Regions from separate parts of the Streptomyces sp. NBC_00414 genome, predicted to be linked through region 4. Evidence: riboswitches for the same ligand, from Rfam matches in the RefSeq annotation. Region 4 holds a riboswitch; each other region holds the start of a gene.

Region 1 (3,369 bases), 2.5 Mb from region 4:
GGTCCCCCCGGTCGAGCGAAGCCGAGACTGGGGGAGGGTAGGGGCGACGGGGGCGGATAACCTGGACCGGTGACCCCACGCGCGCCCATCGTCCTCGACAGCGACCCCGGTATCGACGACGCCGTAGCCCTCCAGTACCTCCTGGGCACAGGCCTGTGGGACCTGAAGGCCTACACCTCCGCGGGCGGCAACCTCCCCGCCGAGCAGACCTACCTCAACGCCCGCGCCCTCGCACGAGCGATGCGCATCGACGCCGACGTCCCCGTGCACCGCGGTGCGGGCCGCCCCCTGACCCGCCTCCCCTACCGCGTCGCCGCCGACTTCCACGGCCCCTCGGGCCTCGGCGACGAGACGCTGCCCGACTCGACCGCCGCGCACCCGACGGAGTCCTCCGCGCAGGCGCTGCTGCGGCTCTCCCGGGAGTACGAGGGCGAGCTGACGGTGTGCGCCACGGGCCCCCTCACCAACATCGCGATCGCGCTCCTGGAGGACCCCGGATTCGCCCGGCGCGTCGGCAGGTTCGTGTTCATGGGCGGCGCCGCGCGGGTGCCCGGGAACATCACCCCGGTCGCCGAGTTCAACATGTGGGCCGACCCGGACGCCGCCGAGCTGGTCCTGTCCTCCGGCATCCCGTTCACGATGGTCGACCTGGACGCCTCGCACCAATGGCTGTTCAGGCCCGCCGACCTCGCGGCCCTGGAGGCGGCGGGCCCCGGCACCGCGCTCGCCGCCAGACTGCTGCGGGTCTACATGGACGCGTACCGGCGCAGTGGCGGGGACGGCACCTGTCCGCTGCACGATCCGCTCGCCGTCGGCGTGTGCGCGGACGAGTCGTTCGTGACGCTCGCGGAGGGCGCGGTCATCGTCGAGTCCGCCGCCGAACTCACCCGCGGCCAGACCGTGTTCGTGCCCTCGGCGGCGGGGCGGATCTACTATCCCGAGTCGCCGGCCCTGACCGCACGGGCCCGCCTCACCGGCCGGGTGGCGCTGGGTCCTGGCCCGCGCGACTTCACGAAGGATTTCGTCTCGACGCTGCAGTTGTGGCCGAGCGCGGGCTGAGAGCCACCCGAACCACCCGAGCCACCGGCACACTGCACACTGCTCAGCATGGACATCGTGATCAGACGGGCGGAGCCCGGGGAGTACACCGCGCTGGGAGAGATCACCGCGCAGGCCTATCTCGGGGACGGGCTGCTCGACTTCGGGGAGAGCGACGAGTACCTCGGCGAGCTGCGGAACGTGGCGAAGCGGGCCGCCGCCGCCGACGTACTGGTGGCCGTCGAGGACGTGGAGGGCGGCGGCGGGGCGGGCGTGCGGGGGCGGCTTCTCGGCGGGGTGACCTTCGTGCCGGCAGGCGGTCCCATGGCCGAGGTCTCGCGCGACGGCGAGGCCGAGATCCGGATGCTGGCGGTCTCGAAGGACGCCCGCGGCAGGGGCGTGGGCACCGCCCTCGTGCGCGCCTGCGTCGACCGCGCACGGGCCACGGACGGCTGCGGGGCCGTCGTGCTGTCCACCCAGCGCACCATGCACAGCGCCCACCGGATCTACGAGCGCCTCGGCTTCACCCGCGATCCGGCCCGGGACTGGAACCCCGTCCCGCACCTGGACGACATCATGCTCCTCAGCTATGAGTTGACGCTCTGACACGCTCCGCTACCCCTCCCGGAGTCGACACGACACAAGATGTGGGGGTGCTTCCGGAGCCCGGCACAAGATGTATGCTCATGCTCGCTGTCGTCGCAGGGGAATCCGGTGCGAATCCGGAACTGTCCCGCAACGGTGTACTTATACGCGCATATACGCATGCCCATATGTCCGCATGCTCGTATATCGCGTACAGGAGTCAGTCCGAGGACCTGCCGACAGCGCGCCTGGACCGTCCGGTCCGGGTGCATGACGTCCGGGCCTCGTGGAGTGGGCCGGTGGACGCGGAGTACCGCTGCCCAGAGCGTGTACCCCCGTGTGCTCCGAATCCCCCTCCCCGCGGGCCCCGTGCCGAGCGAGGGAGAGCCCTACGTGACCATCGCGCCAGCCGATCCGGTCTCCGCGACAGCGACCCGGGAGCAGCAGGACAGGGCCGAGGCAGACGGACCGGGAACCGCGTTGCTGCGGATCCTGACCGACTTCACCGCCGACCTCCCCGGTGCCGACCCCGGCCGGGTCGCCGCCGCCGCGTTGCGCGGCCGGTCCGCCGCCGCGGACACGGCCGAGCTGCGTGAGCTGGCCACGGAGTCGGCCGCAGGGCTCATCTCCGAGGACCCGGTCTACTCGAAGCTGGCCGCCCGCCTGCTGACCGTCGGCATCGCCGAGGAGGCCGCCTCACAGGGTGTGCGCTCCTTCTCCGAGTCGGTCGCCGTCGGCCACCGCGAGGGCCTGATCGCCGACCGCACGGCAGCGTTCGTACGCCTGCACGCGGCCCGGCTCGACGCGCTGATCGACCTGGCGGGCGACGACCGCTTCGGCTACTTCGGCCTGCGAACCCTGCACAGCCGGTACCTGCTGCGGCACCCGATCACGCGGTCCGTCATCGAGACGCCCCAGCACTTCATGCTGCGGGTGGCGAGCGGTCTCGCCGAGGACGACACCACGCGCGCCCTCGACGAAGTGGCCTCCCTGTACCGGCTGATGAGCCGCCTCGACTACCTGCCCTCCTCCCCCACGCTCTTCAACTCCGGTACGCGCCACCCCCAGATGTCGTCCTGCTACCTCCTCGACTCCCCGCTGGACGAGCTGGACTCCATCTACGACCGCTATCACCAGGTGGCCCGCCTCTCCAAGCACGCGGGCGGCATCGGCCTCTCGTACTCCCGGATCCGTTCGCGCGGTTCGCTGATCCGCGGCACGAACGGGCACTCGAACGGCATCGTCCCGTTCCTGAAGACCCTCGACGCCTCGGTCGCCGCGGTGAACCAGGGCGGCCGGCGCAAGGGCGCCGCCGCCGTCTACCTGGAGACCTGGCACTCCGACATCGAGGAGTTCCTTGAGCTGCGCGACAACACCGGTGAGGACGCCCGGCGTACGCACAACCTGAACCTCGCGCACTGGATCCCGGACGAGTTCATGCGCCGGGTGAACGAGAACCGCGACTGGTCGCTGTTCTCGCCCTCGGACGTGCCCGAGCTGGTCGACCTGTGGGGCGACGAGTTCGACGCCGCGTACCGCAGGGCCGAGGAGCAGGGGCTCGCGAAGAGGACCATCCCGGCCCGTGACCTGTACGGCCGCATGATGCGCACCCTGGCGCAGACCGGCAACGGCTGGATGACCTTCAAGGACGCCGCCAACCGCACGGCCAACCAGACGGCGCTGCCCGGCCACACGGTCCACTCCTCGAACCTGTGCACCGAGATCCTGGAGGTCACGGACGACGGG
Region 2 (3,369 bases), 7.4 Mb from region 4:
GCGCAGTTCACGGTGACGTCGAAGCCTCAGCCGTGAGTTCCGCGGCCGGCGGATCGCGCCACCAGAATGATTCCTTCCGGCTCAAAGAAGCCTATTCATGACCGGAAGTGACTGATAAAGAATCGGGTTGTCTGTCAATTGCACGAAACCCCTTGCTGCCGCCCCGTCACGGCACGTACATCTGTCCCCGCAACAGTCGTATTCCGGGGGGATGTTGGCATATGCAAGGTACGGTCGACGGATTCAGCTATGGAACGGTCACACCGGTCACGGCTTATGTGATGGCCTGTCTGGGAGCCGCCCTGGGACTGCGTTGCATCACCCGCTCCCTGCGCAACGACAAGTCGTGGAAACCGGGTTGGCTCGCGCTCGGGGCGGCTTCGATCGGCTGCGGGATCTGGACCATGCATTTCATCGCCATGATCGGATTCCAGGTCGAGGAGAGCCGTATCCGCTACGACGTCGGCCTGACCGTGCTCAGCCTCGCGGTGGCGATAGCCGTGGTAGGTATCGGCGTCCTCGCCGTCGGCTATCGCGGTGCGAGCACGACGACCCTGGTCATCGCGGGCACGTTCACCGGCCTCGGGGTCGCGGCCATGCACTACATCGGCATGGCCGCCATTCGCCTCAACGGCAGCCTGCGGTACGAGGTCCGTACCGTCGCGCTCTCCGTCCTGATCGCCGTCGTCGCCGCGACCGCCGCGCTCTGGGCGGCGGTCGCGATCCGCGGCTTCCTGACCAGCCTGGCGGCGAGCCTCGTCATGGGCGTCGCCGTGACCGGTATGCACTACACGGGCATGGCGGCCGTCAGCGTGCACCTGCACGGTGCGGCCGGCTCGCCCGACGTGGGCGACTCCGCCCACTCGCTGCTGCTGCCGATGCTCATCGGCCCGGTCCTCTTCCTGGCGCTCGCGGGAGTGGTGGTGATGTTCGACCCGATGCTCGTCCTCGGGGACGGCGACTGGAACCGGACCGCGTCCCGCCGCCGGGGGCCCGGCCCGCGCACGGAGCCGCCCGCCTGGTCCGGCTCGGCGTTCGAGGCCCCGCCGAAGGCGACGGACCGGCGCGCGTACGAGCCCGGTGCGCCGGGGCGGCGCAACGGGTGAACGCTGCCGGGACGGCCCAGGAAGGTCAGCCCATCCGGGTCAGCCCAGGCGGGGGATCTCGATCGCCGGGCAGCGGTCCATGACCATGTCGAGGCCGGCCGCGCGGGTGCGCTGGTACGCGGCCTCGTCGATCACGCCGAGCTGGTACCAGACGGCCTTGGCGCCGATGGCGACGGCCTCGTCGGCGACGGCGCCGGCCAGGTCGCTGTTGACGAACACGTCGACCACGTCGACCTCGAAGGGAATGTCCGCCAGGGAGGCGTATCCCTTCTCCCCGTGGACCGTCTCGGCCTTCGGGTGGACGGGGATCACGCGCTTGCCGTAGCGCTGGAGCACGTCCGCGACGCCGTACGCGGCACGGCGTTCGTTCGACGACAGGCCCACGACGGCCCAGGTGTCGCCGCTCTCGGTGAGGATCTTGCGGATCGTTGCCGGGTCGCCGTACACGGTGGGCCTCCTGCGGGTGTGAGTGTGTCTGGGCCCGACAACAGCGGGGGTGGCCCGGTGATTCCCGACGTCGGGCAGGCGCCCCGTCCAGTTCATGGGAGGGGGTGGGGCTGCGGGCCTGGGCGGGGTGCGGCCCGGTGGGGGTTGTTCACGCAGTTCCCCGGGCCCCTGGCGGTGTGCAGTTCCCGTGCCCTGAAAGGGGGCCCCTGACGCGGCGGTGATCAACAGAAACTCTGCGTTGCTTCGGCGATGGGTGCGACGTGCGATGGGTGCGATGGGTGCTGCGGGGGAGCCGTGCGGCTGCCGCGGGACGGGAGCCGGAGCCCTGCGCCACTGCCGAGTGGCCCCGAAAGCCGCCGTGATAGCTTGCGAAAGCCAGTCGAACCCATGTACGTGGGTCAGGGAATCCGGTGGAAATCCGGAGCTGACGCGCAGCGGTGAGGGTGACGGGCGTGGCATCGGCCACTGGACCGGATCGACGGTCCGGGAAGGCGCCTCGTCCGGATGAACCCGAGTCCGAAGACCTGCTGGCGGCCTCCGTGGTCCCGAGACGGCGGGGGAGCACCGTACGACCGGGCTTCGCGTTCGAGCCCTCGACGTCTGAGGAACTTCCGTGCCCATCGCACGCCCCGCCCGCCCTGCCGCCCTGCTCATTTCCGGGGTCATCCTGTTGACCGGCTGCGGCGGCGCCTCGCCCGCCGACGGCAAGGCCTCCGAGGCCGCCGTCACCCTGGACAACTGCGGCCACACCGTCCGCGTGGAGTCCCCGCCCCGGCGGGCCGTCTCCCTCAACCAGGGCACCACCGAGATCATGCTCTCGCTGGGCCTCGCCGACCGTATGGCCGGCACCGCCACCTGGACCGACCCGGTCATGAAGGGCCTGGAGAAGGCCGACGCGAAGGTGAAGCGGATCGCCGACAACAACCCTTCCTTCGAACGGGTCCTGGACGCCGACCCCGACTTCGTCGCCGCCTCGTTCGAGTCCACGCTCGGCAAGGGAGGCGTCGCCACCCGGGAGCAGTTCGAGAAGCTCGGCGTACCCGCGTACGTCTCGCCCTCCGACTGCGCGGGCAAGGACAACACCGGAGACGGCGACGGCGCCCGCAAAAAGCCTCTCGGTATCGACGCGATCTACGGCGAGATACATGATCTGGCCGAGGTGTTCGGCGTGCAGGAGCGGGGCGACAAGCTCGTCGCCGAGCTGAAGCAGCGCATGAAGAAGGCCACCGCGGGCGTCGACGCCTCGGACGTCTCCCTCCTCTACTGGTTCGCCAACTCCGAATCGCCCTACATGGCGGGCTGCTGCGGCGCCCCCGGCATCATCACCCGGGCGTTCGACGCGAAGAACGTCTTCGACGACACCCACGAGGAATGGCCCCAGATCAACTGGGAGACGGTCGCCGACCGCGACCCCGACGTCCTCGTGATCGGCGATCTGACCCGCAAGTCGCAGACCGCCGAGTCCGCGAAGAAGAAGATCGAGTTCCTGGAGTCCGACCCGGTCACCAAGAACTTGACCGCCGTCAGGAAGAAGCGGTACGTCCTGCTCAGCGGGCAGGCCATGAACCCGACCATCCGCACCGTCGAGGGCGTCGAACAAGTGGCCGCCGCCCTGCGGGAGTTCGGGCTCGCCGGGTGACTCGCGAGGCGATGCGCGGGGCGACACGGCCGCGCGTGGGGCTGCTGTGCGCGGCCGGTGTGGCACTGCTCGTCGCATCCGTAGCCGTCGCGATCACCATCGGTCCGGCGGACATCCGCGTGGCCGACGTCTGGTCCGTGGTCGCGTCCCATCTCGGCTGGGGGAGTACGGAGCTGA
Region 3 (3,369 bases), 6.6 Mb from region 4:
GGGCGTCGTGACCACCGCGATCGCCGCCGTCACCCCGCCTCCCTCGGCCCCGGTCGCCCCGGCGGCCTCGACCGTGAACGACGACCTGAAGACCACCATCCCGGGCCCGGACGCCGAGCCCGCCCGTCCGGCCACGGTGTAAGGAACGAACCGAATGAAGATCGACTGGGCAGCCCTCGGCTCCGTGTTCGGAGTCAGCCTCATCTCCACCGTCGCCCTCGTGGGCCTCTTCACCCTCGGCATCGTCGGCCTCACCAAGCGCGAGTCGGCCGCCGCCCAGGGCGGCTCCGCGGCCCTCGCGGTCACCGGCGCGTACGCCTGCTTCGCGGCCTGCGCGGGGGCCGTGGCGTACGGGATCTATCTGATCGTCGCCTGACCGGTACGGCCGTCGGGCCGTACGCCCCGAGTGTCACCGTCCGCCCTGCCGGGGCCGCCTCGTCCGCGGTCCCGGCAGGGCGGAGGCGTGTCCGCGCCCGACGGGACGACGAAGGAGTCCGGCAGGGACTCGCGCATGTCCGGCGGGCGCGGACCGAGCCGCCCTCAGAGCCGGGACACGGAGCCGTCCTCGAGGCGGTCCATGTCGTAGGAGAGGACGCCGAACTCCGTTGCTCCAAGTCAGGACGGGGCGCGGGCATCGCGCCGTCCCTGTCCGCCGTCCGGCTCCGTCTCTCCCCCGTGCGCCACTGCTCGGCCCCTCCCCGCGCGCCGCGCGATCCCCGCGACCCGTACTCCTCGTCACGCATGTCATTGCATGTCACGCACAGTGATCGCAAGGCCGTGGTCCGAGTCCGTCCCCGGCTGACGGAAACCCGCCCGCGACAACCCGCCCGCAGGGAGGGCCTGTCGGCGGATGTGGGTCTCAGCACACTCTCCCGTCGCAGGTCAACAGCAAGTTGACGGGTGTTCTCGGACCGTGGTGGACTGCCGAGGCCATGTACGTCGGCAGAAGAGGAAGCCGGTGCGAATCCGGCGCGGTCCCGCCACTGTTACCGGGGAATCCATTTCCCCGGGAGCCAGGAACTCTCGTCGTCGGTCTCGTCGAACCAGGGCGTGGACACCCTGAGTGAGGACATATCGCCATGCGCGGCCGCCTGTTGTGGACCAGTGTGCCCAGGCCCGGTACGAGACCCGGTACGAGGGTTCCCCTCTACCCAGCGGCGGGCTGAACCGATGCGTGCCGATCGCGTCTTCGCGTACGGCGCCGCCGTCGGCCTTCTCGGTGACCTGCTGCTCGGCGATCCTCGCCGGGGGCATCCGGTCGCCGCGTTCGGCCGGGCCGCGGGAGCCGTCGAGCGGGGCCTTTGGCGGGACCACCGGGGACGGGGCGCGCTGCACACCGCCGTGTGCGCGGGCGGCGCCGTCGCTCTCGCCGTGGCCGCCGACCGTTCCGTCCGTACCTCCGCTGTCGCGTCCGTCGCCCTGACCGCCGCCGCCACGTGGGCCGTCGTCGGGGGGACCTCGCTCGGGCGGGAGGCCCGGGCAGTCGGCGGGGCGCTGGCCGCCGGGGACATCGAGGTGGCCCGCGAGCGGCTGCCGCACCTGTGCGGGCGGGACCCGCAGGCGCTGGACGCCGACGGGATCGCCCGGGCGGTGGTCGAGTCGGTCGCCGAGAACACCTCCGACGCCGTGGTGGGCGCCCTGGTGTGGGGCGCCGTCGCGGGCGTGCCCGGACTGGTCGGCTTCCGCGCCGTCAACACGCTGGACGCCATGGTCGGGCACAGGTCGGCCCGGTACCGGCGGTACGGGTGGGCCTCGGCCCGGCTCGACGACGTGGCCGGGTGGCCCGGGGCGCGGCTGACCGCGGTCCTCGCCGCCGTCGCCGGGGGCGATCCGCGGGGAGCGGTCCGCGCCTGGCGCGCCGACGCGGCGAAGCATCCGAGCCCCAACGCCGGGCCCGTCGAGGCCTCGTTCGCGGGCGCGCTCGGGGTACGGCTCGGCGGCACGCTCTCGTACGCGGGACGGGTCGAGCACCGGCCCGTACTGAACGGTCCGGGGCGGGCCGTGCGGGTCGGGGACATCGAACGGGCCGTCCGGCTCTCACGCCGCGTGAGCCTGCTCGCGCTGGGCGCGAGTGTCGCCGGACGGCTGCTCGCCACCTCGCTCACCGGGTCACGCACCGAGACGCCCGCCGAGTCACTCACCGAGTCCCTCGCCGAGTCACGTGTCATGAAAGGGCGTACGTCATGAGTGGCGGAACGGGCGGGGGGCTGCTCGTCGCCGGGACCACCTCCGACGCAGGCAAGAGTGTCGTGACCGCCGGGATCTGCCGGTGGCTGGTGCGGCAGGGTGTGAAGGTGGCGCCCTTCAAGGCGCAGAACATGTCCCTGAACTCGTTCGTCACGCGCGAGGGTGCCGAGATCGGGCGGGCGCAGGCCATGCAGGCGCAGGCCGCCCGCCTGGAGCCCTCCGTGCTCATGAACCCCGTGCTGCTCAAGCCGGGCAGCGACCGCAGCAGCCAGGTCGTGCTGATGGGCAAGCCCGTGGGCGAGTTGAGTGCGCGCGGCTATCACGGCGGACGCCAGGAGGCGTTGCTCGGGACCGTGCTGGACTGTCTGGCCGAGTTGCGGGGCACGTACGACGCGGTGATCTGTGAGGGGGCGGGGAGCCCCGCCGAGATCAATCTGCGGCGCACGGACATCGTGAACATGGGGATCGCGCGCAACGCGCGGCTGCCCGTGCTCGTGGTCGGGGACATCGACCGCGGCGGGGTCTTCGCCTCGTTCTTCGGGACGGTGGCCCTCCTTTCGCGCGAGGACCAGGAGTTCGTGGCCGGGTTCCTCGTCAACAAGTTCCGCGGTGACGTCTCGCTGCTCGAACCCGGCATCGACATGCTGCGCGGGCTCACCGGGCGGCACACGTACGGCGTCCTGCCCTTCCGGCACGGCCTCGGCATCGACGAGGAGGACGGGCTCAGAGTGTCCCTGCGGGGGTCGGTACGCGAGTCCGAGGTCTCCTCCCCCGTCGGCGAGGACATCCTGCGGGTCGCCGTCTGCGCGATCCCCCTGATGTCCAACTTCACGGACCTGGACGCCCTCGCCGCCGAACCGGGCGTCGTGGTGCGGTTCGTGGACCGCGCCGAGGAACTGGTGGACGCCGACCTGGTCGTCGTGCCCGGCACCCGGGGCACGGTCCGCGCCCTGGAGTGGCTGCGGCGGCGCGGCCTCGCGGACGCCCTGGTGCGCAGGGCCGCCGAAGGGCGCCCCGTACTGGGCATCTGCGGCGGCTTCCAGCTCCTCGGCGAACACATCGAGGACGAGGTCGAGTCGGGGGCCGGTGCCGTCGACGGGCTCGGACTCCTCCCCGTACGCGTACGGTTCGCGCGGGAGAAGACCCTCACGCGGCCCGTCGGCGAGGCCCTCGGCGAACCCG
Region 4 (3,369 bases):
TCGGGGCCGCCGACCTGGAGGAGCAGGGGGAGTGCTCCGGTCACGCAGAAGCCCAGCGGCACCCGGTAGGCGCGCCAGAGCCGGCGCCCGGGTACCGCGGCCGGGCCCAGCAGCAGGGTGAGGGCGGTGACCAGGACAAGAGCGGCGCCCGGCCAGGGCGGGAGAGAGATCGCCAGTACGGTCAGGCCGAGACCGAGCACGGCTTTGTCCACGGGATGGCGGCGGCGCCAGCGACTGCTGTGCGCCGCCGCGTCGATCGGCAGCACGAAGACTCAGGTCCGTCCGACGGAGGACCCACCGGTGCCGCCGGACGTGCTCCCCGCAGCCGCGTCTGAGTCTGCGTCCGAGGTTGTGCCGGGCACGGGATCCTGACTCGTTCCGGGCGCGGCGTCCTGGCCGTCCTCCCGCTGGGCCAGGACACGCAGTTCGCCCTGGCGCCTGCCCCTGCGCAGGCCGAAGTAGTAGGCGAGGACGCCCGCGCCGAGGGCTGCCTGGAGGGCGAACAGCGCCGACTCGATCTCACCGGACGGCGGCTCGTACAGGGGTGAGAACCACGGCTCGTAGTCCGGCTCGATCTCGGTGATCGCGGTCTCCGCCTCCGCGTCGGCGCCCGTGAACGGCTCCTTCTTGTGATCGCCCATGCCGAAGGCCAGCGGCAGTACGGCGAGCGCGGCCACGACGAGCAGCAGCAGGGCGTTGATCTTCGCGTTACGGCTCATCGGGCCACCGCCTCGGTCGTCTCCGTGGTCCCGGTCGTCCCGGTCCGGGACTGCCCCTTGGCGAGGAACACGCCCAGCCGGGTCAGTTCGCCCTTGCTCGACTGCACCAGCAGCCGCATCACGAACACCGTGAGAAGCCCCTCGCTCACCGCGAGCGGGATCTGGGTGACGGCGAAGATGGAGCCGAACTTGCCGAGCGCGCCCAGGAATCCGCTGCTCGGGTCGGGGAACGCGAGCGCCAGCTGCACGCTCGTGACGCAGTAGGTGGACAGGTCGGCGACGAACGCGGCGAAGAACACCGCGACCATCAGCGGCACGTCGAACCGCCGGAGCAGCCGGTAGACCGCGTAGCCGGCCCACGGCCCGACGATCGCCATCGAGAAGACGTTGGCGCCGAGCGTGGTGAGCCCGCCGTGCGCGAGCAGCAGTGCCTGGAAGAGCAGGGTGATGGTGCCCAGGACCGCCATGATCGGCGGCCGGAACAGGATGGCGCCGAGTCCGGTGCCGGTGGGGTGCGAGCAGCTCCCGGTCACCGACGGCAGTTTCAGCGCGGAGAGAACGAAGGTGAAGGCACCCGACGCCCCGATGAGGAGTGTGCTCTCGGGGTGTTCACGGACCTCACGGGTGAGCGACCGGACTCCGTGGACGACGAACGGCGCCGACGCGACGCCCCAGGCGACCGCGTGGCCGGGAGGAAGGAAACCCTCGGCTATGTGCATGGTTCAGCAGACCCTCTCCAGCACCTCGTGGATGGTTGACGCGCCTTGGCCGGTCTCCTGGCTTACGGGTAACACCACCCGTGCTCCGCCTTCCCGGGTCCGAGGACCCAGTGGCTGCCCGTGAGGGCCGGAGCCGGACTTCCCGATCACAGTGGCGAGGGCCGCACCGGCATCACACCGATTTCCCGAGCACCAAGGCGTCGTGACAGTAGTGCGCGTACCGGGGTGGTGACAAGCGGCCCTCGGGGGGCGTGAGAGTGCTCACGCAGCGCGCGCCGGTTCCTCCGGAGCGACGGGAGCGCCTGTTCAGGCGCCCTGTTCACGGGTCGGCAGTTCCCGGAAGAGGCCGCGCCCCGCCCGGGCGCCGCCTTCTGTGACCACGGATGCACAAGAGATGCTGCGGGGGTGTCGATTCGGCTCCGCCCGGTTCGTCGGTCGGGTACAGGGATCTCAGGAACACCGGGAGGAAACATGAAGTACATGCTGCTGGTCTGCGGCGACGACACCGCCGACGCCTCGGACATGGCACCCGTCGAACCATGGGTGGAGGAGCTGAGCGTGCGACGCGGTGTACGGCTGCACGGCCACCGGCTGCGCCCCCCGGCCGACGCGGTGACCGTGCGCGTACGCGGCGGTGAAGTGCTGCGCAGCGACGGGCCGTTCGCGGAGACGAAGGAGTACGTGGCCGGGTTCGACATCCTTGAGTGCGACAGTCTGGAGGAGGCCGTCGAGGCGGCCGTGAAGCATCCGGTGGCGGCCCTCGGGGCCATGGAGGTGCGCGCGTTCTGGGACGACGAGGACGCGGAGGGGGAGATCCGCCGCCTCGACGCGGAGCTGACAACTGCCGGGAGGGAGCGGGACTTCGACCGGGCGATGGCCTGTTACGCGCCGGACGTCGAGGTGTTCCACCCGGTGAGCGGTCTGGAACAGCGCGGGATCGATGCCCTCCGCAAGGCCGAGGAGGTGTGGTTCTCGACGTTGTCGGGACCGGTGGAGCGCGAGGTGCTCGAATTCCAGGTCCGGGTCGACGAGAGCATCGCCTTCAGCCACGCGCTCGTGCGGATCCGCGCCACGCCGGTCAGCGGTGACGCGCTGGACACCACGGCGCGGGTGACCACCGGCTACCGCCTGACGGGCGACCGCTGGCTGATCGTCCACCAGCACACGTCCGTTCCCTTCGACACCGGGGTGCCCGGAGCCATGGGGGTCTGACGGGCTCTGGAGGGGCTTCCCCGGAAGCCCCAGAGGCCCCTCCAGAACATCCGGTACGTGCCGGAGCGTGCGCCAAGTCTTGACGTGCTCCTGGCAAGATGACTCTATGGGAGCGCTCCCACTTTCCCGAAACTCACGTTTCTTGGCGCTCACTTCCTGGAGTCGCAGTGAGAAGAGCAAGAAGCACGACACGAAAGAGCCACGTCAGCATGCTGCTGGCCGGGCTGGCCGCCTTTCTCGGGCTCGTCGTTCTCGGTGCCCTGGTGCCGACCACCGCGCATGCCCAACTGCCCGGCGAATCGCCAGGCGCCCTCGCGACCGGCCTCCATATCGACGACGGCCGCCTGCTCGAAGGCAACGGCAACGACTTCGTCATGCGCGGCGTCAACCACGCCCACACCTGGTACCCGGGTGAGACGCAGTCGCTGGCCGACGTCAAGGCGCTCGGCGCCAACACCGTCCGGGTCGTCCTCTCCGACGGCCACCGGTGGAGCAGGAACAGTCCGGAGGACGTGGCTGCCGTCATCGCCCAGTGCAAGGCCAACCGGCTGATCTGCGTACTGGAGGTGCACGACACCACCGGCTACGGCGAGGACGCCGCGGCCGGCACGCTCGACCATGCGGCCGACTACTGGATCGGCCTGAAGAGCGTGCTCACCGGCCAGGAGAACTACGTCATCGTCAACATCGGCAACGAGCCCTGGGGCAACACCGATCCC

Evidence for each region. Region 4 has a riboswitch for cobalamin ahead of OHS59_RS05370 (energy-coupling factor ABC transporter permease). Riboswitches for the same ligand answer to the same signal wherever they lie in the genome.
Region 1: another riboswitch for cobalamin. It lies ahead of OHS59_RS15910 (ribonucleoside-diphosphate reductase subunit alpha); the one in region 4 lies ahead of OHS59_RS05370 (energy-coupling factor ABC transporter permease).
Region 2: another riboswitch for cobalamin. It lies ahead of OHS59_RS37360 (ABC transporter substrate-binding protein); the one in region 4 lies ahead of OHS59_RS05370 (energy-coupling factor ABC transporter permease).
Region 3: another riboswitch for cobalamin. It lies ahead of OHS59_RS33945 (cobalamin biosynthesis protein); the one in region 4 lies ahead of OHS59_RS05370 (energy-coupling factor ABC transporter permease).

What each region holds. Positions count from the first base shown of each region.
Region 1 covers NZ_CP107935.1:3,724,857-3,728,225, forward strand. Annotated here, with positions in the region: gene OHS59_RS15900 (nucleoside hydrolase) at 70-1,059, shown strand; gene OHS59_RS15905 (GNAT family N-acetyltransferase) at 1,108-1,644, shown strand; cobalamin riboswitch at 1,719-1,878, shown strand; gene OHS59_RS15910 (ribonucleoside-diphosphate reductase subunit alpha) at 2,017-3,369, shown strand, end outside.
Region 2 covers NZ_CP107935.1:8,576,439-8,579,807, forward strand. Annotated here, with positions in the region: gene OHS59_RS37345 (VOC family protein) at 1-36, shown strand, start outside; gene OHS59_RS37350 (MHYT domain-containing protein) at 222-1,106, shown strand; gene OHS59_RS37355 (CoA-binding protein) at 1,146-1,553, opposite strand; cobalamin riboswitch at 1,913-2,099, shown strand; gene OHS59_RS37360 (ABC transporter substrate-binding protein) at 2,167-3,192, shown strand; gene OHS59_RS37365 (FecCD family ABC transporter permease) at 3,204-3,369, shown strand, end outside.
Region 3 covers NZ_CP107935.1:7,812,353-7,815,721, reverse strand. Annotated here, with positions in the region: gene OHS59_RS33955 (inorganic phosphate transporter) at 1-142, shown strand, start outside; gene OHS59_RS33950 (hypothetical protein) at 155-376, shown strand; cobalamin riboswitch at 901-1,043, shown strand; gene OHS59_RS33945 (cobalamin biosynthesis protein) at 1,171-2,187, shown strand; gene OHS59_RS33940 (cobyric acid synthase) at 2,184-3,369, shown strand, end outside.
Region 4 covers NZ_CP107935.1:1,218,982-1,222,350, reverse strand. Annotated here, with positions in the region: gene cbiQ (cobalt ECF transporter T component CbiQ) at 1-266, opposite strand, end outside; gene OHS59_RS05375 (energy-coupling factor ABC transporter substrate-binding protein) at 273-719, opposite strand; gene OHS59_RS05370 (energy-coupling factor ABC transporter permease) at 716-1,438, opposite strand; cobalamin riboswitch at 1,469-1,650, opposite strand; gene OHS59_RS05365 (nuclear transport factor 2 family protein) at 1,910-2,650, shown strand; gene OHS59_RS05360 (cellulase family glycosylhydrolase) at 2,818-3,369, shown strand, end outside.